DNA from 4 places in the Terrabacter terrae genome. Region 1 is predicted to be linked to each of the others. Evidence: predicted binding sites of a transcription regulator. Region 1 holds the regulator's gene; each other region holds the start of a gene.

Region 1 (6,977 bases):
CCGCTCGACGGTCTCGAGGAGGGCGTGCCCGTCCGCGTCGAGGTCGCGCGAGCGGTCGTGGACCGACAGCCGGTAGGCCAGGACCCGCCGCTGGATGTCGATGACCTCGGCCCAGGTCCAGTGCTCGTGCCGCGCCAGCTGTCCGAGCATCGCCGCGAGCATGGGACCACCGACGGACGGTGGTGGGTTCAGCGCGACCTGCCACGAGCCCAGCGTTCGCAGGGTCGGTGTGCGCACGACCGGCTCGTAGGCCGTCAGGTCGGCCTGCGTGACGAGACCGCCGTTGGCGGCCATGTCGTCGACGAGCACGCGCCCCACCGCTCCTGTGGTGAAGAGCGAAATCCCTTGGGTGGCAAGCAGATCGAGGATGTCCGCGAGATCCGGGTTCAGCGACGTCTCGCCAGGCTCGAGCGGCCCACCGTCGGCGCCCGTGACGAGCGCGTGCGCCTCGGGGTCGGGCCCGAAGAGGACGTCGCGGACGAGGCCGAGGTAGAGCGCGGCGGACGCTCCGATGCGGTATCCCTCGCGGCAGGCACGCGCCGACGGTTCGACGAGCCGGCCCCAGGGAAGGCTCCCGAAGCGATCCCGAGCGAGCGAGAGAGCTTGCAGCGCACCGGAGTTCGCCACCGAGCCGTGGCCGGCGCCAATGGTGATGCCGCCCCCGTAGTCGGTGGTCACCTCGCGAACGCCCTTGCCGAAGGCCGCCGCGTCGAGTCCGCGGCCCGGCATCTCGACGTTCCCGTCGACGACGACGGGGTCGGACCCCGCAGGCCAGATGTTCACGAAGGCGCCGGCCATGAGGCTCACGATCCCGGGTTCCGTGCTCATGGCGGCGATGGACGCCGCGATGGCTGCGTCGACGGCGTTGCCGCCCTCTGCTGCGGCCTCGAGGCCTGCGGCCAGGGCCGTCGAGCTCGGCGTGGCCAGGGCGACCCGGGTCATGAGGTCGTGCGACCGGTCGAGTGGTACTCCGGGTTCGGCACGAAGCCCAGTGCGGTCGAGACCCGGTTGGTGAGGTTGAACATGCCGACCACCTGCACGAGCTCGACCAGCTGGCGGTCGTCGAGGCCCACCGCGCGCAGCGCCTCGAGGTCCGACTCGGTGACCTCGGCCGGGTGCAGGGTGAGCTTCTCGGCGTAGGAGGCCATGGCGTACTCACGCTCCGGCAGGCCCGCTTGGCGCCAGTTGGAGGCGACGAGGTCAGCGGTCACGGCGTCGCCGGTGTACTCGCGCAGGGCGGCGCCGTGGCTGACCTCGCAGTACGTGCACCGGTTGACGCTGCTGACGACGACGGCCACCAGCTCGCGGTCCGCGTTGCTCAGGTGCCCTTCCTTGTTGACGAGGAGGTTGAAGTAGCCCCACCACGCCAGGAACTGGTCGCCGTTGAGCGCTTGTGCCTTGAAGACGTTGGGCACGAAGCCGAAGGCCTCGTGTGCCTTGTCCCAGAGCCGGCTCACGCCCTCGGGCACCTCGTCTCGTTCGGGCACGGGCAGGTAGGAGATGCGTTGACGGTCACCCATGAGCCCACCGTATGCCGGGTGGCAGTCGTCCGCCCCTGGGCGGCGCGCCGGGACGGCCGGGCCTCAGGCGTTCGCGCCCGCGAGCCTGGCCGGCGAGACCCGGGGGTCGGCGCCGGCCGCCTCGCACAAGGCGTCGAGCGCCGCAGCCACCGCCGGAACGCGCTGGAGGTCCGGGGTGGTGACGGCGAGGATCTGGCGCCGAGAGGCGGGGGAGAGGGGCAAGGTCGCGACCTCGTCGTGCTTGGCGGCGTTGAGGATGAGGTCGGGCACGAGGGCCACCCCGAGACCGGCGGTGACGAGGCCGAGCTGGGCGACGTAGTCCTCGGTCTCGAAGGCGACGTTGGGGCGGAAGCCGGCGCCGTCGGCGAGGGAGAGCAGGTGGCCGCGGCAGCGGGGACAGCCGGCGATCCACTCCTCGTCGGCGAAGTCGGTCAGGGTGGCCGCCTCGTCACGGGCGTGGGGGTGCGTGCCGGGGACGACGAGTCGGACCTCGTCGTCCATGAGGCGCCGGGTCACGAGGAGCGAGAGGTCCTCCTCGAGCTCGCCCAGCTCGGCGCCCTCGTAGGCGAAGGCGACGGCCACGTCGCAGTCGCCATTGCGCAGTGCTGCCAGCGACTCGGGCGGCTCGGCCTCGGTGAACGTGACCGTGATGTCGGGGTGGCGCGCCTTGAGGATCGCGAGCGTGCGAGGCACGAGCGTCGCCGACGAGCTGGGAAAGGCCTGCAGTCGGACTCGGCCCGCGCGGAGCCCGGCGATCGCGGTGATCTCCTCCTCGGCGGCGTCGAGGGCCGCGAGGACGCCGACGGCGTGGCGGGCAAGCACCTGCCCGGCCTCGGTGAGGCGCACCTGCCGGCCGTAGCGCTCGACGAGCACCGTGCCGGTGCGCTGCTCGAGGCGGCGCACCATCTGCGAGATGGCCGGCTGGGTGAAGCCGAGGGCGTTGGCGGCGCTGGTGAAGCTTCCCTCGTCGGCAATGGCCTTCATGACCCGCAGGCCGGCAGCATCGATCATGGAAGAAGCATAACCGACCGTTATGGTGTTCGGGGGATCTCGGGCGTCCGGCACGGGCCGCCGCGCGACGTAGGCTTGCGACGTGCAGCAGCCGAACGGCATACCCCCACAATCCTCCACGACCACACGGCTCTCCACGTCGCGCACCCTGCCGCTCGAGACGCACGACCTCGGCAGCTTCGACGACCTCGTCGACCTCGTCAGCGGCGGTGGTGTCGTCGTGCTCTCGGGCGCCGGCCTGTCGACGGAGTCCGGCATCCCCGACTACCGGGGACCGGACGGGACGCGCCGGGTGGAGCCGATGACCTACGGCGAGTTCGCCGGCTCGGGGGAGGCCCGACGGCGGTACTGGGCCCGCAGCTACATCGGCTGGCAGCGCTTCAACGCGGCCCAGCCCAACGAGGGACACCGCGTGGTGACCGACCTGCAACGGGCCGGTTACGTCGGGCCGATCATCACGCAGAACGTCGATGGGCTGCACCAGGCGTCCGGAGCGGTCGATGTCGTCGAGCTGCACGGCTCGCTGGACCGGGCGGTGTGCCTGACCTGCGGCGAGTACACGTCTCGGACCGGTCTGCACGAGCGCATGACCGAGGCGAACCCGGGGTTCATGGACCGGTTCGCCGAGGCCGCCGCGACCGTGGGCTCCCAGTGGGGCGAGCAGGTGCGACCCGATGGTGACATCGTCCTCGCCGACGCCCTCGTCGAGACCTTCCACGCGCCGCGGTGCCTCGTGTGCGGCCGCGACACGGTCAAGCCGGACGTGGTGTTCTTCGGCGAGTCGGTGCCCAAGGCCCTGGTGGAGCAGTGCTTCTCACTCGTGGAGGGCGCGGGGGCGGTCCTGGTGCTCGGCTCCTCGCTGTCGGTCATGAGCGGCTACCGGTTCGTCCGGCGGGCGCACCAGCGTGAGGTCCCCGTGGCGATCGTGACGCGGTCGGCGACTCGCGGTGACAGCGAGGCCAGCTTGCGTCTGCATGCGCCGCTCGGGATCACCCTGACGAAGCTGCGCAGCGCGCTCGGTCACTGACGGGTCACCGAACCCGTCACCGAGCCGGTCGCCTCACCTCACGACGGGACCGGGGGCCCGGGCCTCCGGGCCCGAGGTGTCCCGCAGGTCCCACAGCTCCTTGGTCTGCACCCCCCAGTACGTGCCGAAGAGGATGATGACGATGACCTCGGCGACCAGCACGAGGTGCCCGAATCCGGTGAGACCGGCTGCGGTGACCACGGCGACGAGGAGCGCCAAGGCGAGGGCCACCGCCAGTGCGATGTAGACCTTCTTGTAGACGGTGCCGCGACTGCCGTCACGGCCCAGGTGTCTCTCCTCGGCGCCGAGGGCGCTCAGCACCATGACGGCGATGACGCCGGCCACCATGGTGCCGGCCGCGATGCCGTGGCTCAGGGCGATGAACCGGTCGCGCAGGACGAGGAACAGGGTGAGCTCGGCCAGCACGACCGTCCCGCAGACGACGCTCACGACGATGGAGCGCACGCTGCGCGGTCGCGGCGGCGCTCCCGCCCTGCCGACCCGCCCGAGCCAGGCGACGACTGCCGCGGAGACGACGGCGACCACGAGCAGTGACCACACGTTGTTGCGCACGGCTGCCGCGATCTCCGGGGCCGTCTGGGTGTATGCGTTGGGCCCGCACCGGTCGTCGGGCGCGGTGGGGACCAGGGCGACGACGAAGGCCATCAGGCCGGAGAAGTTGAGGAGCACGTCCTCCTCCGGGGAGTGTCCCTTGTAGGCGATGAGGTTGGCACCGAGCGCGCAGAGCGCGCCGACGAAGACGCCACGGGCAGGTGTGTAGTAGTAGGCGCTGATCGATCCGAGCCAGCAGGAGTGCCCGGTCTCCCACCACCACTGGTAGCCGACCGACAACAGGAGCATGAGCAGCAGCGCGATCATCGCGCCCCGCAGGTAGCGGTAGGTGAGGACGACGTCTGGGGTGCGCTCCTGCGCCATCGGGGTCATCGGGGTCATCGGGGTCATCGGGGTCATCGGGGTCATCGGGGTCATCGGGGTGAGTGTCCGCCTTCGTCCCGCTCGTGTTCGCCTCGGTCCGCCGGGGGTTCGTTCAGATGCGGCGCAGGACCGCGGTGACCTTGCCGAGGATCGTGGCGTGGTCGCCGTCGATGGGGGAGAAGCTGGGGTTGTGCGGCATCAGCCACACGTGGCCGTCCTTGCGCTTGAACGTCTTGACGGTGGCCTCGTTGTCGAGCATGGCGGCCACGACGTCACCGTTGTCGGCGTGCTGCTGCTGGCGCACCACGACCCAGTCACCGTCGCAGATGGCGGCCTCGACCATGGAGTCGCCGTTGACCTTGAGCAGGAACAGCTCGCCCTCACCGACGAGCTGCCGCGGCAGCGGGAAGACGTCTTCGACGACCTGCTCTGCGGTGATCGGCACCCCCGCCGCGATCTGGCCGAGCACCGGCACGTAGGAGGCCTCGGGCCGTGCGTCGCCCGAGTCGGTCTCGGTGTCGTACTGGTCACCGCGGGGGCGGATCGGCTCGACGGAGCCGCCGCGGTAGCCGAGCTCCTCTGCCTTCGCGTCGGGGGAGACGACCTCGAGGGCGCGCGGACGGTTGGGGTCGCGGCGCAGGTACCCCTTGGCGACGAGCGCGTTGAGCTGGTGGGAGACGCTGGAGGGACTCGCCAGGCCGACGGCGTCGCCGATCTCGCGCATGCTCGGCGGGTAGCCGCGACGGTCGACGGAGTTGCGGATGACCTCGAGCACGCGCCGCTGGCGGACGGTCAGGCCGTCGCCGGTCTCGCGGTCGGGAAGCTCGGTCACGCCCATGGTGTCCCCTTCGTCGGCTCGTCAGGCCGCGCGTGACGCCGGCGTGGAGCGGCCAGTGTCAGTGGTGGCTGGTGAGGTCTGTGGTGTGAGGAAAGACTACGAGGTTCGAACACAGTTGCCAAACACCTGTTCGAGGCGTGTCTCGACTTCGTCGAACAGACGTGCTACAACTCGTACACACGTTCTATCGAACACATGTTCGTCACATCTGGAGCAAGGGGAGGTCACCATGAGCGCAATCGTCCTCGAGGCCGTTCGCGAGCCGCAGGCGGAGCGGACCGGGGGGCAGTCGTCCACGCCGCGGCCGCACCTCGTCCTCGTGCCCACCGGGCGTGACGCGGCCCGGGGGAGTCGTGCAGCGCACCACTCGTCGCCACGGTCCCCGATGCGGCTGACCAGGTTCGGGCGTCTCGTGCGCACGATTCTCGTCGCGAGCGTCGTCGCGCTGCTCGGCGTGGGCCTGGCGGGCCAGCTGGCATCCGCCACCGGCGACCCGCACACGGTCACGGTGCAGTCCGGCCAGACCCTCTCCGGCATCGCGGCCCGCGAGCTGCCCGAGCTCACCGTCCCCGACGGCGTCGTGCAGCTCCAGGTCGCCAACAGCCTGAGCACCTCCCAGGTCCACGCCGGGCAGCAGCTGGTCATCCCCGCGCACTGACCCACAGCGCCCTCGTCCCACGAGCCCGTGCCCGCGCCACTGTGCCTGATGCACCCGGCTCTCCGATCGGCCGCGTTGGCTCCACCTCCAGCGGCTGGCGGTAGCGGCGCTTCGACCCCGCCGCATCCGCCCCCGAACGCCGTATCCCGCTCAGGGATGCGGCGTTTCGGGTTGCCGCCGTCTTCGAGGCCATGTCCTCGGGGTGGTCCATGCTGTGGGCCGGGACCGGCGCGCCCGCTCAGCCCTGCCGGTCGCCTGATCCAGTACTTCCCGAAGCGCCTCCTGCAGCGCCTCCCGACGTGCCCTCTGCGGTCACTCCGGCAGAGCCGGCGTCGGTCTTTTCGACAGGGACCTCGAACCACACGCTGCAGCCCGGGCCTTCGACCGTGCCGATCCCGATGGCGCCGCCGTGAGCCTCGATGATTCGCCTGACGGTGGCGAGTCCGATGCCGTTGCCAGGGACCGAGGTCTCGACCCGGTTGAACAGGCCGAAGACCTTCTCCCGGTCCGCCTCCGCGATACCGATGCCGTTGTCCTGCACGGTGAGGCGCCAGCTGCCCGGGTGTTGCACGGCCGAGATGGTCACTCGTGGAGCAGTGTCGGGACGTGCGTACTTCACGGCGTTGGAGACCAGGTTGAGGAGCACGGAGTAGAGCTGTTGCCGGTCCACGCACAGGACGGGCAGCCGGTCGGAGGTCACCGTCGCACCGCTCGCGCGCAGGGCCGGTTCGAGGTCCTCGAGCACGGAGGTCAGGACCTCGTTGACGTCGGTCCGGCTGCGCCGCAGCTCGGCGCCCACGCGCGCATAGGCGAGGATCTCCTCGATCATGCCCGCCATCCGGCCAGCGGCCCGGTGGGCCGTGGAGACAAGGCGCTGGGCCCACTCGTCGGCCCGCACCGAGTCCTCCTGGCCGAGCAGCTCGGTGCTGGCCATGATCGCGGTCAACGGCGTGCGCAGGTCGTGGCTCACCTGCCCGGCGAACACCG
Region 2 (6,977 bases), on a different contig from region 1:
TCCGTCGCTGACCAGGAGGCGTTGCACGTCGACCGGCCGGCCGTCGAAGGTGCCGGTCACCCGCACCGGCGTCACCGTCCACGAGTGCATCGCATCGACGGTCGCGATCGTGACCGGCGGCGCGCTGCTCGTGTGCGTCAGCCCGGGCTCCGGCTCGTAGCCGCGCATGATGCGGAGCACCTCGTCGACGCCGTCGGCCGCGAGCCGGCAGTCAATGGGCGTGCGGTCACCAACGGTGAGCTCGGCATCGAGGCGGTGGACCAGCGCCTCGTGGGCCTGGCGGCGCCGGATGTAGCCGGCCGTCTTGTCGTCGGCCCACATCCACAGCGGGGTCTCGGGAGCCAGGCCGTCCAGCATCCGCTGCAGCCGTTCGCTGGCGCGGTCGAAGAAGCCGAGCAGTCCCGCACGGTCACCCGGCCGCGCCTCCCGCGAGGCGTTCAGGGCGTCCAGGGCCGCCGGGTCGGTGAGCCGGCGCTCGGCGATCTCGCCCCAGAACCACTGCACCTCCCCGAGGTGCCACAGCAGGTCGTCGGCGTCCCAGTCGGGCCACGTCGGCGCGCGCACGTCGCCTGGCGCGGTGGTCAGCACCTCGCGGAAGCGCACCGAGTCGGCCGCCAGGTGGTCGAGGAAGGGCAGGGAACCACCGGAGGGGCGGGACGGCATACGGGGTCTCCTTCAGCGAACGCCGGCGACACGGAACTGGACCGAGATGCGCGGGCCCATCGGCTCGGAGGTCTTGGGAACCGCGTGGTCCCACGTCCGCTGGCAGGACCCGCCCATCACGACGAGGTCACCATGTCCGAGGGGGTAGCGCAAGGTCTTCTGCGTCGTGCCGGGGATGGGGCCGCCGTCGCGCGGTCGCAGGGTGAGGGTGCGCGCGGACCCGAGCGACAGGATGGCGACCATGGTGTCGGTGTCGCGCGAACGCCCGATGCGATCGCCGTGCCACGCCACGCTGTCACGGCCGTCGCGGTAGAGGCAGAGCCCGGCCGTGACGAACGGCTCGCCCAGCTCGGCCGCGTAGTGACGGCTCAGCGCCTCGCGCGCCTCGACGAGGATGGGGTGGGGCAGGCGCTCCTCCGCGGCGTAGAACCTGGTGAGCCGGGGGACGTCGACGACGGAGTCGTACATCTGGCGGCGCTCGGCGTGCCAGGGCACCTCGTGCAGCAGCGTGCTGAACAGCTCGTCGCCCGCGGCGAGCCAGCCGGGTCGCACGTCGACCCACGCACCGCGCGTCAGCCTGTGGCGGGTCAGCCCCGTGCCGACGTCGCGCAGGGTCATGGCGTCGGTGAGATCGAGCAGCGAACCCTGGAGAGAGAGGTCCATGCCTCCACGATAACCCATGTCTCGAACGGGTGTTCGACTCCGGTGCGGATCGTCGCGACGGCGCAGCGGCGCCACGGCGCGTGCGGTCCCACCGGCCCCGGCGCGCGGTGGAGAATGGACCCATGCCCCTCTACCGTGACGAGGCGATCGTCCTGCGCACCCACAAGCTGGGCGAGGCCGACCGCATCATCACGATGCTCACGCGGACCCGCGGTCGGGTCCGTGCCGTGGCCAAGGGCGTGCGGCGCACGAAGTCCCGGTTCGGCTCGCGCCTCGAGCCGGGCATGGTCGTCGACGTCCAGTGCTACGAGGGGCGCAACCTCGACACCGTGACGCAGGTCGAGACGCTCGCCCCCTACGGCGACGCGATCGCCCGCGACTACACGGCCTACACGTGTGCGACCTCGATGCTGGAGACGGCCTTGCAGCTCACCGAGGAGCACGAGCCGCAGACCCAGCAGTACCTCCTGCTCGCCGGGGCGCTGCGCTCGCTGGCCGAGCGCGCCCACGACCCGGGACTCGTCCTCGACGCGTACCTGCTGCGCTCGCTCGCCGTGGCGGGCTGGGCACCGAGCTTCGTCGACTGCGCGAAGTGCGGCGCGCCGGGTCCCCACCGGGCGTTCAACGTGCAGGCCGGCGGCGCGGTGTGCTCCGTATGCCGTCCGCCCGGCTCGAGCGCCCCCGCCCCCGAGACCTTCACGCTGCTCGCGTCCCTGCTGACCGGCGACTGGGACGTCGCCGACGCGAGCGAAGACCGGCACCGTCGCCAGGGCAACGGGCTCGTGTCGGCGTTCCTCCAGTGGCACATCGAGCGCGGGCTTCGGTCGCTGCGCCTCGTCGAGCGTGCCTGAGCGCCGGCGGGCTACAAACGAGCTGTGCCCCAAGTGAAGCCGACCCCGACCGACCGGAGAGCCGTGTACGCCAAGCCCTTCCCGCACCCGACCGGTGCGACCGCGCCCGTCATCCCGGCCGACGTGCTGCCCAGGCACGTCGCCATCGTCATGGACGGCAACGGCCGCTGGGCCAACGCGCGCGGCCTGCCCCGGACGAAGGGGCACGAGGCGGGGGAGGCGTCACTGCTCGACGTCGTCGCCGGCGCGATCGAGGTGGGCGTCACGCACCTGTCGGCATACGCCTTCTCCACGGAGAACTGGCGGCGCTCGCCCGAGGAGGTGCGTTTCCTCATGGGCTTCAACCGTGACGTCATCCGCCGGCGCCGGGACCAGCTGCACGAGTGGGGAGTTCGCATGCGCTGGGTCGGGCGTGCGCCCCGCCTGTGGCGTTCGGTCATCAAGGAGCTCGAGGTCGCCCAGGAGCTGACCCAGCACAACACCGGGCTCACGCTCTACTTCTGCGTCAACTACGGCGGCCGCGCCGAGATCGCCGATGCCGTCCAGCGGATCGCCCACGACGTCAAGGACGGGCGCCTGCGCCCCGGCTCGGTCGACGAGAAGACGATCATGCGCTACCTCGACGAGCCGACGATGCCGGACGTCGACCTCTTCGTCCGCAGCTCCGGTGAGCAGCGCACGAGCAACTTCCTGCTGTGGCAGTCGGCCTACGCGGAGATGGTGTTCCAGAACAGGCTTTGGCCCGACTACGACCGGCGCGACCTGTGGTCGGCGATCGAGGAGTACGTGGCCCGCGACCGCCGTTACGGTGGCGCCGTCGACACGCCCACCAAGGCTTGACCCAAGGCTTGACGCCGGGGTCGGTGTCGGGTCAGCGGTCGACGATGGTCACCTCGTACTGGCTCGCCTTGGGCGGGAACCCGGTGTCGAACTTGGCGTTGACGACGGCCAGGTGGTCACCGAAGCGCGCGACGGTGGTGGGCACCTCGAACTTCGGGCTCGTGATCGTCTCGAGGAGACGACCGGACGACAGGCCTTCCGAGAGCCGCCACTCCGTCACCTTGTTGGAGAAGTTCTGCACGGCGTAGACGGTGCGTCCCTGGAGCAGGATGCCGTCGACGTTCGGCACGCTGACGCCGGTGATCGTCGCGCTGGCGCCGCTGACCGGGTCGACGGTGTTGAGCACCGCCGAGTTGGTGTGGGCGACGACGAGCGTGTGCCCGTCAGCGCTCGCCTGGATGCCGTTGTTGTTGAAGCCGGACTTGAGGACGGCTGCGGGTCCGTGCAGCTGGAGCGTTCGCACCGCGCCGAGGGTCCCGCCCCGGCTGATCGGGATGAAGTACAGCTTCGCTTGCGACGAGTCGGTGAACCAGGCGCCCTTGCTCGTCACAGCGACGTCGTTGATGACCGAGGTCCCGGTGGTGAGCTGGTACGCCTTGACGGGCGCCCCCGTCACCGAGTCGTAGACGTAGGCCTGCCCCGTGAAGCCTCCGGCGGCGAAGAGGAGGTGGTGGGGCCGGTCGAGCCGCAGCCCCAGGGCCATCCGGCCCTTGGGTGCGGTGATGAACGTGGAGGCTGTCCGGGTCCGCACGTCACCCCGGTAGATGTTGCCGGTGAACAGCTCGCCGGCGTAGAACGTGGTGCCGGTCCCGGCCGTTATGCCCTCGGCGGAGTGGGCACCCGGCAGGACGATCTGGTCCGGCCGGTGGTCCGCCTGCGCGGGGGACAGGCCGAGGACGACGGTGAGTGCTCCGGCGAGGAGAGCTGCGAGACGTGCGCGCCTGGCGATCCCTGACATGTGGCCACCCCTTCGGTCGTGCCGCTCGCGGCCCTTCACCACGTCCGCGGCCTTCCGAACAGGGTCGACCTTGCGTCGCCCGAGCCGCAAGATCACAGAGCGGCACCTACCGGACCCGTTGCGTCAGGACGTGGCGCAGTCGGCGCAGGTCCCGAAGATCTCGAGGGTGTGCGTGACTGCCGTGAAGCCGTGCTCGGTGGCCACCTTGTCGGCCCATCGCTCGACGGCCGGGCCCTCGACCTCGACGGTGCGGCCGCAGCTGCGGCACACGAGGTGGTGGTGGTGGTGCGTCGAGCAGGCGCGGTAGACGGCCTCGCCCTCGTCGGTGCGCAGCACGTCCACGGTGCCGGCCTCGACCATCGACTGGAGGGTCCGGTAGACCGTGGCGAGGCCCACGCCCGCACCGGACTCGCGCAGTCGGGCGTGCACCGTCTGGGCCGAGGTGAAGTCGTCGGACCGCTCGAGCAGCTCTGCCACCGCAGCCTGCTGCCGGGTCGGCTTGCGCGAGACGGGAACTCCCTTGGTGCTGTTGCTCCCGTTCATCGCGTCCTTCCCGTCGTTCGTGTCGTTCCGGCCGTTCCTGTCCGGGCCCGGGACGCGGTGCCGACCGGGTCACCGCCTCCGGCTGCCGCTGCCTCGTCGCCACGGTGCGTGCTGTGCTGGTGCAGGTCCCCGTGCTCGTCGTAGTGGCCCTCGTGGGCCGCGTGCAGGTGCCCGTCGTGGAGGTAGTCCACGTGGTCGCCGTGGGTCACCGCCGGGTGGCCGCACTCGCTGCCGTGCTCGTGGCTGTGTGTCTCGGCCACCTCGTGCTGCCGGTTCCCCGCTCTGGACAGGACGCCCGTGACCACGGCCGTCACGACGAAGAGGGCGACGGCGAGCAGGACGATGGTGCCCCCCGAGGGGGTGTTGAGCGGGTAGGAGAGAGCGACGCCCCCGACGGAGGAGACCAGGCCCAGGGCGATCGCCCACCGCAGCCCACCGCTGAACGACCTGGCCACGAGCTGGCTGGCGGCGTTGGGCACGATCATGAGCGCGCTGATGAGCAGCAGCCCGACGACGCGCATGGCAACGACGACCGTCGTCGCCGTGAGCACGGCCAGCACGATGTTGAGGGGCAGGACCGGGAGCCCGACGGCCCGGGCGTACTCCTCGTCGTTGGCGACCGCGAAAAGACGCGGGCGCAGGGCCCACGTGGTCACGGCGACGACGAGAGCGAGCCCCGCGAAGACGTAGAGGTCGCCGCGCTGGGTCGTCAGGATCGAGCCGAACAGGTACTTCATGAGGTTTCCCGGGGTGCCCTCGGCCGACTTGCTGATGATGACCACCCCTGCCGCGATGCCGCCGTAGAAGATCACCGCGAGGGCGACGTCGCCGTTGGTGCGCCCCTTCGTGCGCAGCAGCTCGATGACGACGGCCGCGAGCACCGCCGCGACGAGCGCCGTGAGCACGGGGGCGGTACCGGTGACGAGGCCCACGGCGACGCCGGCGAGGGCGACGTGGCCCATGCCGTCTCCGATCAGCGACAGCCGCCGCTGGACGAGGAAGATGCCGACCATGGGCGCGACGGTGCCGACGAGCAGGGCCGCGATCAGGGCCCGCTGCATGAAGTCGACGGTGAGCATCTCGATCACGGTCGGGCTCCCTGCTGCCGGGTGTCGGTGTGGCTGGCGTCGAGGGGTCCGTGCGCCAGTGCCTGGTGCGCCTCGAGCTCGAGGTCGTGGTGGTGGCTGTCATGGTCGTGGTGCACGCGCTCGCGGGCGACGGCATACTCCTGCGGGGTGCCGTCGAAGGTGATCCGGCCCGTGTCGACGACGACGATCCTGGTCAGCAGTCGTTCGAGCGCGCCCAGCTCGTGGGTCACGATGAGCATGGTGACGCCGCGGCGCACGAGGCGTTCGAGGACGTCGGCCAGCACGTGCTGGTTCGCCGCGTCGACGCCGGCGGTGGGCTCGTCCATGATGAGGACGTCGGGCTGCCCGGCGAGCGCCCGCGCGATCAGGACGCGGCGCTGCTGGCCGCCCGAGAGCGTGCTGACCTCGGTCGCGGCCCGGTCGGCGAGGCCGACGACGTCCAGCGACCGCGCGACGAGCTGGCGGTCGGTGGCCCGGAGGCGTCCGAGCCAGCCGATGCGCGGGAGCCTGCCCGTCGCGACGATCTCCTCCGCCGTGGCCCGCACCGACGCCGAGAGCGTGTGGCGCTGGGGGACGTAGCCGAGGCGGGCGCGTTCGCGCAGCTCGTGGCTCGGCACGCCGAAGAGCGTCACGCTGCCCGAGATGCGCTCGTTGAGCCCGAGAACGCCCTTCATCAACGTCGACTTGCCGGAGCCGTTCGGCCCGACGACCGCCACGATCTCGCCGTGGCGGACGGTCAGTGACGCGTCGGCCAGGACGGCGCGCTCGCCGTAGCCGAAGGCCGCGTGCTTCAGCTCGATGACCACCTCGTCCGAGGGCGAGGTCGTCCCGTCGGTCCGTGCCGTGGTGGAGGTCACGAGCACCCCAGCCCCTTCTGCAGCGCGTGCAGGTTGCTGCGCATGACCTCGAAGTAGTCGCCGCCTGCTGAGGCACTGGTGATCCCCTCGAGCGGGTCCAGCGTCGCGACCGAGGCGCCGGTCGAGCCGGCGACGGTCTGGGCGAAGTGGGGCTCCACGAGCGTCTCCTGGTAGATGGTCGTCACGCCCTGGCTCCGGACGAGGTCGGAGATCTGCTTGAGCCCGGCGCCGCTCGGCTCGGCGTCGGGGGAGATGCCGGTGATGCCGTGCTGCTGCAGGCCGTAGCGCTGGGCGAGGTAGCCGAACGCGGCGTGGCTCGTGACGAGCACCCTCGCGCGGCACGAGGTGAGCCCCGAGCGCAGCTGCCCGTCCAGCGCCGTCAGCTTCGCGACGAACGCGGACGTGTTCCTGCCGTATGCCGCCGCGCGCGCCGGGTCGTCCTTGCCCAGTCGCGCCCCGATGACCTTCGCCACCGCTGCGTAGCGCTGCGGGTCGAGCCAGAAGTGCGGGTCGC
Region 3 (6,977 bases), on a different contig from region 1:
CAGGGTGTCGCCCGGCCGGACCGTGACGGTCTTCCACGAGGTGGTGGCCACAGGTGCCACGGCCGCGTGGGCGGGTAGGGCCAGCGCGGCGACGTCGGCGAAGGGCATGGGTGGAGTCCTTTCCTGGAGCCCGAGCAGGTGGTGAGGAGCGTGGAGGGGCGTTCGGGGAAGGTGAGCGGCGGGGAAGTGGTGCCTGGGTCTTGTGTGACGCTTGTAAGCCAAAGGGGCTGCTGTGACGATAGCGCATGATTTCAGCACTAAAGAATAAATACATCGGTGTAATTCCGCCGGTTTACCCGTCCGCGCCGGAGCACGGATGATGCCGTGGGGGAGCAGACGCGGAGCGCAAAGGGGCGAGTGGGACGGGGACGTCTGGTCCACGACGCGCCTGCGGCGGTGGCACACTCTTGTCCCGTGAGCGAGAACCCCCAACCGCAGTCCGCAGACCCGGCCACCCCCGACCTCGAGTCGCTCGTCGGGCACTGGCTGACCGTGCCCGATGCCGCCGAGCAGCTCGGGGTGCCCCTGTCGCGCGTGCGTCAGCTCATCGCCGACCGCGAGGTGCTGGCCGCGCGCATCGGGGATCGCCGCGTCACCGCGATCCCGGCCAAGTTCCTCGACGAGGCAGGACCGCGTCCCGAGCTGCCTGGCACGTTCACCGTGCTCGCCGACGGCGGCATGGACGACGAGGCGATCATCGCCTGGCTGTTCACGCCCGATGCCACGCTGCCCGTCGAGGGGGCGCCGATCGACGCCATCCGCGCCGGCCACAAGACGGAGATCCGCAGGCGTGCGCAGGAGCTCGCCTTCTGAGCGGGATGCACCGCGGACTCAGGAGCGGCGGGCCGTCGCCACCGAGACGAGATCCTCGAGCACGTCCAGCGCCGACGGGTCGTAGGACCCGGCCTGCCGAGCCCGATCGACGGCCCGCCGGGCCTCGTGCGCCAGCTCGCCGATGAGGGACTCGACCCGCTCCACGGCGCCGGTGTCGACGAGGATGCGGCGGATCGACTCCACCCCCACCAGGTCGAGGTCGTCACGGCCGAGCAGGCTCTCCACGTCGTGACGGTCGTCGTCGGAGGCCGCGTCGAGGGCGTGCGCGACCAGCACCGTGCGCTTGCCCTCGCGCAGGTCGTCGCCGGCGGGCTTGCCGGTCGCTTCGGGGTCGCCGAACACGCCGAGCAGGTCGTCGCGCAGCTGGAACGCCTCGCCCAGGGCCAGGCCGTAGTCCGACAGGGGCGCGATCGCCGCCTCGGGGGCGCCACCGACGAGGGCTCCGATGAGCAGCGGGTGCTCGATCGTGTACTTGGCACTCTTGAACCGTATGACCTTGCGCGCCGAGGCGATCCGGGCGTCGAGGTCGAGCCCGTCCCAGCCGCGGGCCGACTCGAGCAGGTCGAGGAACTGGCCGCCCATCAGCTGGGTGCGCATGTCGTCGAAGAGCCGGCGCCCGCGCGCCAGCTGCTCGCCGGGGAGCCCGCACGTGGCATACAGCTCGTCGCACCAGGTCAGGCAGAGGTCGCCGGCCAGGATCGCGGTGCCCTCGCCGAACCGGTCGGCGTCGCCGGCCCAGCCGTTCTGGGAGTGCAGCGAGGCGACGGCGCGGTGCGCGGACGGCATACCGCGCCGCGTGTCGCTGCGGTCCATGACGTCGTCGTGGAGGAGCGCGGCGGCCTGGAAGAACTCCATGCTCGCGGCCAGGCGCACCAGCTCGTCGGAGTCGAGGCCGCCGGCGGCGCGGTAGCCCCAGTAGAGGAAGCCGGCGCGCAGACCCTTGCCGCCGCTGAGCAGCCCGGACACGGCCGACACGAGGGGAGCGGTCTCCTCGCCGATCGCAGCGAGCGACTGCGTGGCCCCGGCGATCTGCCCGTCGATCGCCTGCTGCACCCGACGGCGCAGGACGTCAAGGTCGGTGGGGGTCTGCACGGGGTCCTCCATCGAGTCGCGGGAATCGTGGTCAGCCTACGGGGCGCCGCGGCCGACACGTGAGCAGGCCGCACGCCGAGGACGGGGCCCCGCCTAGGGTGGTCGACATGGCATACGGCACGGCATCCTCGATGGCGCGAGCGGAGCGCTTCACGCGATCCATCCCGGCGATGATCGAGGCCGACACCCCGACCTTCAGCTTCGAGTTCTTCCCGCCCAAGGACGACGCCGCCGAGGCGCAGCTGTGGGACGCCATCCGGCGCCTCGAGAAGCTTTCGCCGAGCTTCGTGTCGATCACCTACGGCGCCGGCGGGAGCACCCGCGACCGCACCGTGCGCCTGACGCGACGGGTCCTCGAGGAGACGTCGCTGACGCCGATGGCGCACCTGACGTGCGTCGGCCACTCCGTCGCCGAGCTGCGCGGGATCGTCGGTTCGTATGCCGCCGCGGGCGTCCGCAACATCCTGGCCCTGCGCGGGGACCCCCGGGGCGGGCTCGGCCAGCCGTGGGTCCCCCACCCCGAGGGGCTCGACCACGCCGACGAGCTGGTCACGCTCGTCCGCAGCCTCGGGCGCTTCACGGTCGGTGTCGCGGCGTTCCCTGACGGCCACCCCGAGTCGCGCGGCGTCGGCGAGGACGCCGACACGCTGATCCGCAAGGAGAAGGCGGGCGCCGAGTTCGCGATCTCCCAGATGGTGTTCGACGTCGACAACTACCTGCGGCTGCGCGACGAGCTCGCACGCCGCGGCTCCCGGCTCCCGGTGGTGCCGGCCATCATGCCGATCACCAACGCCCGGCAGGTCGTGCGCATGGCGCAGCTCGCGGGCCAGCCGATGCCGACCGCCGTGACCGACCGGCTCGAGCGCCATGGCGACGACGCGGTGGCGGTGCGGGCCGAGGGCATGGCCATCGCCACCGAGTCGTCACGCCGGCTGCTCGACGAGGGGGCACCGGGCATCCACTTCATCACGATGAACCGCTCCTCGGCCACCCTCGAGGTCTTCGGCAACCTCTGACGGGCCTAGGCCTGCCGGCGCACGCCGGCAGGCTGCTGTGCCCGCCACTCCCGGTCGAGCATCGCGTACTGGTAGCCGTCGACCCACCCGAGCTCGGCGTGCCACGAGTCCTCGACCCCGTGCTGCTCGCGCCGCATCCCGGCCTTCTCGAGCACGCGAGCCGACGCCAGGTTGTCGGCGAAGCACCCGGCCGTGACGCGCCGGAGGCCGAGTTGGCCGAAGGCGGCGGCCAGCAGTCCGCGGGCGAGCGCGCTCGCCACGCCGCGGCCGGTGAGCTGCGGGTCCACGATGTAGCCGATGACGGCCTCGGTGCGCCGGGGCATCCCGGGCTGTCCCATCCCGTCCACGACGTCGAGGAAGCCGATGGCGGCGACCGTTCCGTCCACCTCGGCCACGCAGGAGAAGTCCGTCTCGCGGGCGCCGATCGCCGACCACTCCGCCCGGAAGGCCGCCGGGTCGACGTGGGTGCGCAGCATGAAGCGGTTCACCGAGGGGTCGTTGCGGAAGGCGAGCATGCGCTCGACGTCGGCACCGGCCGCCTCACGCAGGTGGAGCGGGCCGACTCGCATGGGCCACGGGCTGGCTGTCACCACTGCATCGTCCCCGACGTGCACCGGCCGCCGCCACGTCGTTTCCCGCCTGCAGGCCGCCGTGTGCCGGGGACCGCACCGGGTGGCCGGCCAGCGCCAGGAGCGGGGCCGGCCGCCCGTCTCGGTGTGGCTCGGTGTGGCTCGGTGTGGCTCGGTGTGGCTCGGGGTCGGTGTGCTCGGGTTCAGGTGCTCGACGGCGTCGTGGTGGTCGTGCCGCCGGGGGAGGCGGGGGCTTCGCCCTGCTCGCCCTGCTGGTCCTGCCCGCCCTTCGTCCCGTGCGTGCCGTCGCCGTCGCCGTCGTTGTCATCGCTGTCACCGCGGTCTTCGTGTGCTCCTTGGCTGCCCGCTCCATCGGGCCCTTTGCCGTTCAGGTGGTCCTCGCTGTCGCCGCTGCCGCTGCCGTACGGGGCGTCCTGCTTGTAGGAGCCCGTGTCGGTGTCGGTGTCGGTGTCGGTGTCGGTGTCGGTGTCGGTGTCGGTGCTGGAGTCGGTGCTGGAGTCGGTGCTGGCGTCGGCGCTCGTGGTGGCGGTCCCGGTCTCGTCTGCGCGGGGCGAGCGCTGCCCCGCCGAGCGCGAGCGCCGAGACGGCCACGATGCCGGCACCCGCGAGCGCGATCGTCTTGTTCTTCATGCGGTCCATTCCTTCGATGGGCTGGCCTCGTGCCAGCTGCACCCACCGTGGGAGGCCCTGCTGTGGCCGGCCCCTCGTGGACGTGGGCGACCCCTGTGGGACCGGCGTGCAGCCTGTGAGCGGCCATGGGCCGGTGGCTCAGACCTCCTGGTCGAAGGGCCGGGCGGAGCGGTCGGCCCGCGTCTTCACCTGCGTCTCCACCTGCGTCCGTGGGCGAGGTGGGGCCGACCCGGGCGAGGGCCGGCGCCGTCTGGCCCTGGGAGCCGCGATGCCGACGCGCTCGCCCCACGCGTCGTAGCGGCGCTTGTAGCGGCGGATGCGCGCGGCCAGCTTGTAGACGAGGAAGGCGCCGGCCGCGAGGAGGACGAGGGCGATGGAGGCAGCCCACCACGGGTGGGCGATGGCGAGCGCCGTGATCCCGGTGACGGTGACGTCCTCGGTGGTGCTGACGACGACGTTGCTCGCCGGCTCCGGCGAGGTGTTGACGGCGGCTCGCAGGCCGGCCTTGATCCCGTGCGAGACCAGCGCCGTGACGCCACCGGTGGCCGCGCCGATGGCGGCATCGAGGCTGGCCGTCTCATGGCCGATGAGGTAGCCGATGGTCGCCCCCACGGCTGGTCTCACCACGGTGTGGACGGAGTCCCAGAGCGAGTCGACGTAGGGAATCTTGTCGGCGAGCATCTCGACGGCGAAGAGGATGCCTGCGCCGACCAGCACGTCGGTGCGCGCCAGGGCGTCGGGGATCTGGCCGAGGCCGAAGATCCGGTCGGCGAGCCCGAGGACGAGCACGACCGCGTACGCGTTGATCCCGCTGCCCCAGCCGGTGGTGAAGGCCAGGGGGATGAGCTCGGCTCCCACGGACACTCCTTCGGTCACGCGCCGTCGCGGGAGCGCCGGTGCAACCTGCGGCCGCCTCGGAGGGGCGAGCAGGGTTTCAACGAGCCTGACGTTCTTTGCAATACCCGGGACGACGCGACGGGGTAGCACCCCCGGCACGTGAGAACGGGCCCGATCCGCGAGCGGACGGGACCCCTGCACCCCTCCGTTCGCGGACCGAACCCGCGACGCCCACTGTGCCCGGGGTGCGGAGCACGGGCCTGAGCACCGCTACTCAGATCACAGGGCGGGTGCCGGTGGGCCGATCTCGACACGCTGTCGGCGGCAGGGGTTACGCTTTGAGTATCGAACAGGTGTTCGAATGTCAGGTAGTCAGTTCAGTCGTCGGTTGGTGTCGGGCTGCTCGTGTGGGGCGCGGGTGGTCTGGGTCGTGATGTCGGCCTCGACGTGTCCGAGGGAGACGTGTCGTGGTGCGTAGGTTCAGTGACTCCGTGCAGGTGAGACTGCGGGAGCGTCAGCAGCATGGGGTGACCCAGCGCGTCGACTCGATGGTCGGCGCTGCGGGCTCGTCGGGCTCGTCGGGCTCGTCGGGCTCGTCGGGCTCGCCGGATGTGGGTGACCCCTTCGAGGGAGGGGCCTGCGGACCGTCGCCGGAGGCCTTCATCTGGCGTGGCCGGCTCTACGTCGTGCGCCGCGTCCTCGCCCAGTGGCGCGAGCGCCGTGCTTGGTGGCACGACGCGCTCCAGGCCGACGAGGCACAGGTCCGTCCCGGCGAGACGCTCGTCGCCGCGGCCAGCGAGCAGCATCTCTGGCGGGTCGAGGCCAGCCCGGGGTGGTCGTTCGCGCCCGGGGTCTACGACCTCGCCCACGACGAGTCCGCGCGAGGCGACCGGTGGTCGCTCGTGCGGGTCGCCGACTGACCGCACCCAACGTCCGGAGAAGAGGAAGCACCGTGACCACAGCACACCTGCGCCCGCCCATCTCGCGTCCATCGACCATGCGTCCGATCTCGGTCCCCGTGCTCGACCTGCTCGAGCGGGCCCGCACCACGCTCGAGGCTGCCTGCCGCACCAGTGACGCCTCCGAGCGCTACCGCGGCGCCCACCTCGGGGCGCTCCGGGCGGCCGCTGCCCTGGTGGCGGCCCGCACCGTCCCGACCCCGAGAGCCCGCCCTCGGAGCGTCTGGCAGGTCCTGCCCGGTGTCGCCCCCGAGCTGGGGGAGTGGGCCGCCTTCTTCGCGGCCTGCTCCGCGCACCGCTCGGCCATCGACCGCGGCGACCACGTCAGCGCCCGTGAGTCCGACGACCTGCTGCGACAGGCCGAGATGTTCCTCGAGATCGTCCAGGACCTTCTCGGCGTCCCGCTGACCGTCCCCCTGCCGCAGTCGATCACGCCCGTCTCGAGGAGCCGGGCCAACGGGGCGTGACCACGGCATGACCCCCACCTACGCCACCACCACCGCAGAGAGCTTCGTGCACCTGCACGTCGCCTCGGGATACTCCATGCGCTACGGCACCGCCAAGCCGCACGAGCTCGTCGAGCGGGCCGCAGCATTCGGGCAGCCGGCCCTCGCCCTGACCGATCGCGACGGGCTCTACGGCGCAGTCAAGTTCGTGCGCGCGTGCATGGAGCACGACGTCGCCCCGGTCCTCGGCGTCGACCTCGCTCTCGGGCCCGAGCAGCCCGAACGCTCGCGCCCTGTGCGCACGCCGGTGCGCGGTGGTGCGCTCGTCGACCCCCGGCTGCCTCGTGTCACTGTGCTCGCCCGGGGCAGTGGTGGCGGTCTCGCGCCGGGCGAGGGGTGGGCGGCGCTCTGCAGGCTCGTCACCGCGACCCACCTGCGCGGGGAGCGCGGCAACCCCGTCACGACCGCCGGGCTCCTCGCCGAGCACGCGAGCTCGCACCCCGCGCCCGGGTCGGCACCGGGCCCCGAGGACGGCAGGCCCTCTCGCCTCGTCGTGCTGCTCGGGCCCGACTC
Region 4 (6,977 bases), on a different contig from region 1:
GCGGCGAGGACCCACCGAAGGTGGTCTGCGTCGACCCCCGCCGCACCCTGGTCGCCGACGAGGCCGAGCGCACCGGCGGTGTGCACCTGGCGCCCCGGGTCGGCACGAACCTCGCGCTGATGAACGGCCTGACCCGCGAGCTCTTCGCGAACGGCTGGGTGGACGAGGAGTGGGTCGGCGCCCACACCCTGGGCGTCGACGACCTGCGGTCCACGGTGGAGCCCTACACCCCCGAGCACGTCGCCGACATCTGCGGGGTCGAGCCCGACGACGTGCGGCGTGCAGCCCGGATCTTCGGCGCGAGCACCGGCGTGCTCTCCACGGTCCTGCAGGGCTTCTACCAGTCGCACCAGGCCACGGCGTCGGCCGTCGCCGTGCACAACCTGCACCTGCTGCGCGGCATGATCGGCCGCCCCGGCGCCGGCGTCCTGCAGATGAACGGCCAGCCGACGGCCCAGAACAACCGGGAGTGCGGGGCCGACGGGGACCTGCCGGGCTTCCGCAACTGGGACAACGTGAAGCACGTCCAACAGCTCGCAGACGCGTGGAACGTCGACCCGATGACGATCCCCCACTGGGCACCGCCCACGCACGCGATGCAGATCTTCCGCTACGCCGAGACCGGATCCATCGAGCTCCTCTGGATCTCCGCGACCAACCCCGCGGTCTCGATGCCCGAGTCGGCTCGCATCCGCAAGATCCTCTCGGGCGACCAGTGCTTCGTCGTCGTGCAGGACCTCTTCCTCACCGAGACGGCCGAGCTCGCCGACGTCGTCCTGCCCGCAGCGGGCTGGGGCGAGAAGACGGGGACCTTCACCAACGTCAACCGCACGGTGCACCTGTCGGACAAGGCGGTCGACCCGCCGGGCGAGGCCCGCAGCGACCTCGACATCTTCCTCATGTACGCCGACCGGATGGGCTTCACCGACAAGGACGGCGCGCCGCTCATCACCTGGCGAACGCCCGAGGAGGTCTTCGACGCGTGGCGCGCCGTGACGGCGGGCCGCCCGGTCGACTACACGGGACTCAGCTACGGCTTGCTGAGGGGTCCCACCGGCATACCCTGGCCGGTCAACGAGGAGCACCCCGACGGGACGGACCGCCTCTACGGCGACGCCGTCTTCCCCACGGACACCGACTACTGCGAGACGTACGGCCACGACCTCGCGACAGGCGGCACCGTCACCGAGGAGGAGCACCGGGCCAAGGCGCCCGGCGGACGTGCGTTCCTCAAGGGCGCTCCATACGTGCCCGCCCACGAGGAGCCCTCGGACGAGTTCCCGCTGCTCTACACGACGGGGCGGACCGTCTACCACTTCCACACGCGCACGAAGACAGGGCGGGCGCGCTCGCTCCACGACGCCGCACCGGACGCGTGGGTGGAGCTGTCGGTGCCCGACGCCGAGCGCCTCGGCATCGCCGAGGGCGACTGGGTATGCGTGGAGTCCCCTCGCGGGGCCATCGAGGTCCGCGCCCGGGTCGGCCAGGTCATGGAGGGTGCGGTCTTCGCGCCGTTCCACTACGGCCACTGGGACCCCTCAGGGCTGGCGAGCGATGCGGAGCACCGCCTCGCCAACGAGCTGACGATGACGATCTGGGACCCCGTGTCGAAGCAGCCGTACTTCAAGACGGCCGCGTGCCGGGTCACCAAGGTGCGCGACGGCGACGGGCCGGCCCCCGCCCCCACCAACACCGCCTCCAGGCCGGCACGAGGCCAGCTACCGGCCACGGCTGGAGGTGACCCGACCAGCAGCCGGGTGCTCGACGAGACCCCGACCTACAACCTCGACCCGAGCCAGCACGCGGCCGGCGCCCACCCGTCCCGCGTCAAGGCCGCGGTCGAGGGCCTCAAGGACGCAGCCGCCGACATCGTCACCGGGAGGTCCTGATGCCGCACCTCAGCACCTACATCGGCTTGGCCGACCACAGCGAGAAGACCCTCGCTGACTCGTTCCGCGCCGTCGCGCAGGGCCATGCGGCCGAGGCAGACGTCTTCCACACCTGCCAGACCCTCGCCGGGTGGAGCGACAAGCACCGCGAGCAGCTGGCGCCCATCATCGAGCGCTACGGCGAGGACGAGAGCCTCGAGGAGCCCGAGCGGCTGCACGCCTCGGGACTCGCCGAGGTCCGCAGCGGTCCGGTGGGCCTGCTGCGCGACCTGCAGGACCTGCACGTGCTCGGCAGCCTCGTGCAGACGACCTGGACGGTGGTCGCCCAGGGAGCCCAGGGGCTGCGCGACAAGGACCTGCTCGAGGTCGCCAACTCCTCGAACGCCGAGACGGCACGCCAGCTCAGATGGCTCAACACCCGGATGAAGTCCGCCGCCCCCCAGGCGCTCATCGTCGACCCGTGACACGGGCATCGTCTCGCACCACTCCGAGGGCGCGTCGTCCCGGCGCTGCCTGGCACCCCTCCACGGATCGAACGTGACCGGTGTGATCCAGGAGCCGTCCTCCCCCCTGAGCCCGTAGAGACCGGCACGGCCGGCCGGCTCTGGCCAGCGAGCTCTCGCGGGACGCGCTCGGGCGGGCGTGCCGTCGAGAGAACGCCAGCGGCTCGGCATGCCGTCCCGGGAGGAGCGGGACACGGCAACCGAGCCGTTGGGTGATCGAGCCGTTGGGTGATCGGGCCGTCTGGGTGATCGAGCAGCCGTGTGGGCGGCGTGCGCGCGGTCAGACGTCGAGGCCCGCGCGGTCGACCTTGCGGTGGTAGTGCATCCCGGCCCGGCCGCCGAGGAGGGCGCCGAGCAGGCTCGCCACGGCGACGACGACGAGGGCGATGATGCCACCCTTGCTCAGGGTGCCCCCGTCGACGGGGATGCGCGGGAAGCTGTTGAGCTGGCTCAGCACGTCGTACTTGCTGCCGGCGACTGCCGCCAGTCCCGCCACGACGAGCGCGATGACCACGGCCCACAGCCACACCGCCAGTCCCTGCTTCGCGCCGTCGAAGCGCGCCATCCGGCCGGCCACGTAGCCGCCGCAGTAGTACGCCACGAAGAGGATGACCAGCAGGAGGATGCCGCCGACGAGCCCGACGCTCTGGGGGTTCCGGCTCGCGTCGCCGGCGGCCTGGTCGACGTTCGTCGACGTCGCGACACCGACGGCGGTGCCGGCGGCGGCCACGAGCGCGGTCAGCAGCACCGCCATGCCGGTGGCGGTCAGCCAGCCGAAGAAGGCGGAGCCGACCTTGACGCCACCGAAGGCGTCGCGCTGGTCGAGGACGGCGTCCTCGCGGGCACGCCGCTCGGACCGGTCCGCGGGCACGGTCTCGGCGACGAGGGTCTCGTCCCGGCGGCCGTCTCCGAGCGTCTCGCCCTCCCTGCGGGAGAGCGTGTCGTCCCCCCGGCGGGAGCGGGGCAAGTCCTCCTCGGCGGATCGTCCGCGGCCGGTGGGTCCTGCTGCTGAGCTCATGGCGAGCTCCTCTCGTTGTCTGCTGGGAAACCTGTTCCTTGCCCCAGACGTACCCGTTTGTCCGAACCGCCTGCCGGCCCCACCGTGCCGTGCGGCGTCGGGCCGGGCGGACAGTCAGCCGCCGGAGTTGCCCTCGGCGTCGAAGACACGAGCGGAGGTCGCAGCAGGGCGGTCGTGGTAGAAGTCGTCGGCCGCCTGGGCCTCCAGCGCGTCCTGGTCCCCGTCTCCCGGTGCATGGGGGGCGTCCTGGACCGCGTCCTGCTCGGGCTCCTGCTCCTCCGGCGTGCCTGCCAGGGGCTGGCGCCGAACGGACGACTCGCTCGACTGCTGAGCCTCTCCGCCAGCCCTGGGATCCTGGTTGTCGGTCACCGGCCACTCCTTTCTCGTGTCTCGACTGCTGACGCCATACCCAGCCCGCCGCGCAGCCACGCACCAGCACTTCGGACAGTCCGGGCTCTCTGCCCACTGCCCACCCACTGTCAGTGGTCGAACGTATGTTCGACTCATGGCCCCCGAACCATCGATGCTCGAGCTCCTTCGGAGCCGGCTGACCGACCTCGAGGCGCGCCAGCGTGCCGCGGGTGGTGTCGCCGAGGCAGGGTTCTGGGAGCGCTCCGCGGGGCGTATGCCGTCTCCTTCGTCCCAGCAGTCGCCTCCCACCGCCGGGTCGGCGTTCACCGCGGGAGGCGAGCAGGCCGAGTCGGCACCACGACCGGTGCGCGCCGAACGGCCGGCGCTGACTGAGCCGCGCGAGCGGTCCGAGGCTGGTCGGCCACCCAAGGGAGGTGGTCGGTTCGCGCGGGCCGGTGCGACGGCCAGGCCGGTGGCGCCCGTGTCGCGGCCGATGGCACCGCCAAGCGGGCCGTGGTCCGACCTGGCCCCCGAGGACATCGAGTCGCTCGACCTGGACAACCTGCCATGGCTGGACGAGGCGGCTTACGAGGAGATGATCGACGACCCCGCCTGGATCGAGTCGGTCAGCCGGCGGGCGGAGGTTCGTGCCGGACACGACGCAGGCGTCGGGAGCCAGCGTGCCGCGGTCGACGCGATCACCCTCGACGCCATGGCCGGGTTGGGCCTGACCACCCACGGCGCCGCGGACCTCGTGGTGGCCGCCGACCGGGTGGCGCAACAGCGCCGCACCCACGAGGTCACCCTCGTGACCATCGTGTCGGAACTGGTGTCCCGTGGCGTCGAGACGCCCGAGGGGCTGTCGCGCACCGACTGGTTGCGAAGCCATGACCCCTCGTTGACCGCCGGGCAGGCCAGGGCCTTCGTGACCGTCGGCACCGCCCTGACCGTGGCCCGCTGGGCCCGGCTGCGGCTGCTCGTCGCCACCCAGCAGGTCACTGTCGGCAACGCCGCCCAGATCATCGACTTCGACACCCGCGCCCGGCCGGTCGCCGATACCGATGACCTTGAGACGGCGCTCGGTGACCTGACCGCGCAGGCCCCGCAGCTCCGGCCAGAGGAGCTGGCCCGGCTCGTGCGGCACCACACCGAGCAGATCCGGCCACCGCGTGACGAGGACCGGCTCGACCGCGGCCGACGCGAGGCCCGCGGCCTCTGGTTAAGCCAACCCAACCCCGCCGGCATGGTCGGGATGCGCGGCACCCTCGACCCCGAAGCGGCCGCCATCCTCAAGGCCGCCATCGACGCGCTCTCCGCCCCGGCTCCGGTCACCGACGAGCACGGCGGCATCATCACCCACGACGACCGCACTTCCGCCCGGCGGCGGATGGATGCCCTGCTGGCCATCGTGCAGCGCGGGGTCGCCTCCGCCGACGGCGTCCCGACCACCGACAGGGCCAAGGTCGTCGTCCTCATCGACTACGACACCCTCGTCGACGACTTCCACGAGAGCGGCAGCGGCAGCTCCAGCCGCTGGGGCAGCGGCAGTCGTATGAGCAGCGGCAGCGGCAGCGGCAGCGGTCAGAGCACCGTCAGTCGTATGAGCACCGGCAGTCGCATGAGCAGAGGCAGCGGTCAGGGCAGCGGCACCACCTTGACCGGCGACGTCCTCTCCCCCGGCGCCGTGCGCCGGATGGCCTGCGACGCCGAGATCATCCCCGTGGTCCTCGGCGGCGACAGCGAGCCGCTCGACGTCGGCCGCAGCCGCCGCCTCTTCACCCGCAGCCAGCGCCTGGCCCTCATCGCCCGCGACAAGGGCTGCAGCTACCCCGGCTGCACCACGCCCGCCACCTGGTGCGACGCCCACCACGTCATCCACTGGTGCCAGGGTGGCCGCACCGGCGTCGCCAACGGCGCCTGCTGTGCCAGAGGCACCACACCGAGGTCCACGACCGAGACCTCACCGCCATCGTCACCGCGACCGGCGTGACCTGGCACACCTGACTGCCCCGCCCCACGCCCCGCCGGCCACCGGCGGGGCCACCGGCACGTCCGGCGCGTCGGCAGCGCTCTGGTGACACCCCGGCTGAGTTCGCTGCTCCTCGCCGCCTGTGCGCCTGCGTCGGTTTGGCCACTCGGAGAGGGGCACCGAGATGGAGGCGAAGCCCTCGTTCAGGGCCGAGGAGCTCCGGGCGGGGCGGGCGCGTTGAGGTCGAAACGGACGCCGACCATGCGGATGACGAAGCAGGCCACGACCGCAATCACCGCGGCCGGCCAGCCACGCAGACCGAGTTCCGCGGCCCCGACGGTGACCAGGGCGCCGACGAGGGCAGGGATGGCATACAGCCCGCTGGTCAGGACGGTCGGCACACGGCCGATGAGCACGTCCCGGATCGTCCCGCCTCCCACGCCGGTGACTGCGCCCAGGATCACCGCCTGGACGGGGCCCAGCCCGGCGTCGAGCGCCTTGGTGGCACCGGTGACGGCGAAGAAGCTGAGCCCGAGCGCATCGAAGACCTCGATGGGGAAGGCCAGCCGGTCGAGCCTCCGGCCCCACGCGAAAGCCACGAGCGCACCGGTGGCCGCCACGACCAGGTAGCGCCAGTCGCGGAACGTCGCCGGCGGCAGGTAGCCGAGGATGACGTCGCGGATGATGCCGCCACCGAGCGCCGTGATCATCCCGAGCGCGACGACACCGACGATGTCGAGGCGCGCCGCCCGAACAGCGGTGAGCGCCCCGTTCAGGGCGAAGACCGCCGTGCCGGCCAGGTCCAGGGCCAACAGCAGGCTGCCTGCGCGGATCACCACGGCAGTCCGTCGACAACCGCGATCGCCATGCCGACACGCTACGCGCACGGGACGCGTCAGAGCGGTGGGTCGCAGCGGTGGGCGCGCCTCCGGAGGTCCCACGAAATGCGGGAGAGGCACTGAGTACGAGCCCGGTGTCCGACTCCACCCACACCGGAGATGACGGGATGTCTTCTGTCGACGAGCTGCTGAAGGGCCTGGAAGGCACACGCGGCTGGCGTGAGGACTTATACCGGGAGCTGCAGACCGTCCTGTGCCAGGCCGACATGGACCGAGTCGTCCGTCCTGCGTCGGTCGCGCTCAGCCGGCAAGGTGCGCCCAGTCGTCGGCCAGCTCGGTCCATGGACCGACCGCGGCGACCTGACCCTCGACCAGCACCACAACCCGGTCGGCCTGCGCCAGGGCGGC

The links. The regulator LexA, encoded in region 1, represses DNA repair genes until DNA is damaged. The targets are predictions, from matches to a motif close to TCGAACANNTGTTCGA.
Region 2: a site for LexA is predicted at 1,348-1,363, ahead of ABD194_RS15345 (alpha-ketoglutarate-dependent dioxygenase AlkB). Genes of this name have one in related genera too.
Region 3: a site for LexA is predicted at 5,345-5,360, ahead of ABD194_RS17075 (DUF6504 family protein). Genes of this name have one in related genera too.
Region 4: a site for LexA is predicted at 3,897-3,912, ahead of ABD194_RS11755 (HNH endonuclease signature motif containing protein). Genes of this name have one in related genera too.

The regions. Positions count from the first base shown of each region.
Region 1 covers NZ_BAAANB010000003.1:153,726-160,702, reverse strand. Annotated here, with positions in the region: gene ABD194_RS06085 (gamma-glutamyltransferase) at 1-942, opposite strand, end outside; gene ABD194_RS06080 (peroxidase-related enzyme) at 939-1,520, opposite strand; gene ABD194_RS06075 (LysR substrate-binding domain-containing protein) at 1,584-2,531, opposite strand; gene ABD194_RS06070 (Sir2 family NAD-dependent protein deacetylase) at 2,614-3,558, shown strand; gene ABD194_RS06065 (hypothetical protein) at 3,592-4,548, opposite strand; gene lexA (transcriptional repressor LexA) at 4,607-5,332, opposite strand; gene ABD194_RS06055 (LysM peptidoglycan-binding domain-containing protein) at 5,562-5,990, shown strand; gene ABD194_RS06050 (sensor histidine kinase) at 6,229-6,977, opposite strand, start outside.
Region 2 covers NZ_BAAANB010000021.1:1,132,337-1,139,313, forward strand. Annotated here, with positions in the region: gene ABD194_RS15340 (maleylpyruvate isomerase family mycothiol-dependent enzyme) at 1-663, opposite strand, end outside; gene ABD194_RS15345 (alpha-ketoglutarate-dependent dioxygenase AlkB) at 676-1,326, opposite strand; gene recO (DNA repair protein RecO) at 1,449-2,177, shown strand; gene ABD194_RS15355 (isoprenyl transferase) at 2,241-3,017, shown strand; gene ABD194_RS15360 (SMP-30/gluconolactonase/LRE family protein) at 3,049-3,975, opposite strand; gene ABD194_RS15365 (Fur family transcriptional regulator) at 4,099-4,518, opposite strand; gene ABD194_RS15370 (metal ABC transporter permease) at 4,515-5,606, opposite strand; gene ABD194_RS15375 (metal ABC transporter ATP-binding protein) at 5,603-6,463, opposite strand; gene ABD194_RS15380 (metal ABC transporter substrate-binding protein) at 6,460-6,977, opposite strand, start outside.
Region 3 covers NZ_BAAANB010000021.1:1,460,441-1,467,417, forward strand. Annotated here, with positions in the region: gene ABD194_RS17040 (LysM peptidoglycan-binding domain-containing protein) at 1-108, opposite strand, end outside; gene ABD194_RS17045 (Rv2175c family DNA-binding protein) at 415-813, shown strand; gene ABD194_RS17050 (polyprenyl synthetase family protein) at 832-1,938, opposite strand; gene ABD194_RS17055 (methylenetetrahydrofolate reductase) at 2,034-2,942, shown strand; gene ABD194_RS17060 (GNAT family N-acetyltransferase) at 2,948-3,511, opposite strand; gene ABD194_RS17065 (hypothetical protein) at 3,715-4,134, opposite strand; gene ABD194_RS17070 (DUF4126 domain-containing protein) at 4,301-5,020, opposite strand; gene ABD194_RS17075 (DUF6504 family protein) at 5,527-5,919, shown strand; gene ABD194_RS17080 (SAV_6107 family HEPN domain-containing protein) at 5,952-6,425, shown strand; gene ABD194_RS17085 (DNA polymerase III subunit alpha) at 6,433-6,977, shown strand, end outside.
Region 4 covers NZ_BAAANB010000021.1:360,491-367,467, reverse strand. Annotated here, with positions in the region: gene ABD194_RS11775 (molybdopterin oxidoreductase family protein) at 1-1,889, shown strand, start outside; gene ABD194_RS11770 (hypothetical protein) at 1,889-2,353, shown strand; gene ABD194_RS11765 (hypothetical protein) at 2,673-3,410, opposite strand; gene ABD194_RS11760 (hypothetical protein) at 3,525-3,779, opposite strand; gene ABD194_RS11755 (HNH endonuclease signature motif containing protein) at 3,916-5,751, shown strand; gene ABD194_RS11750 (trimeric intracellular cation channel family protein) at 5,934-6,569, opposite strand; gene ABD194_RS11745 (ATP-binding cassette domain-containing protein) at 6,870-6,977, opposite strand, start outside.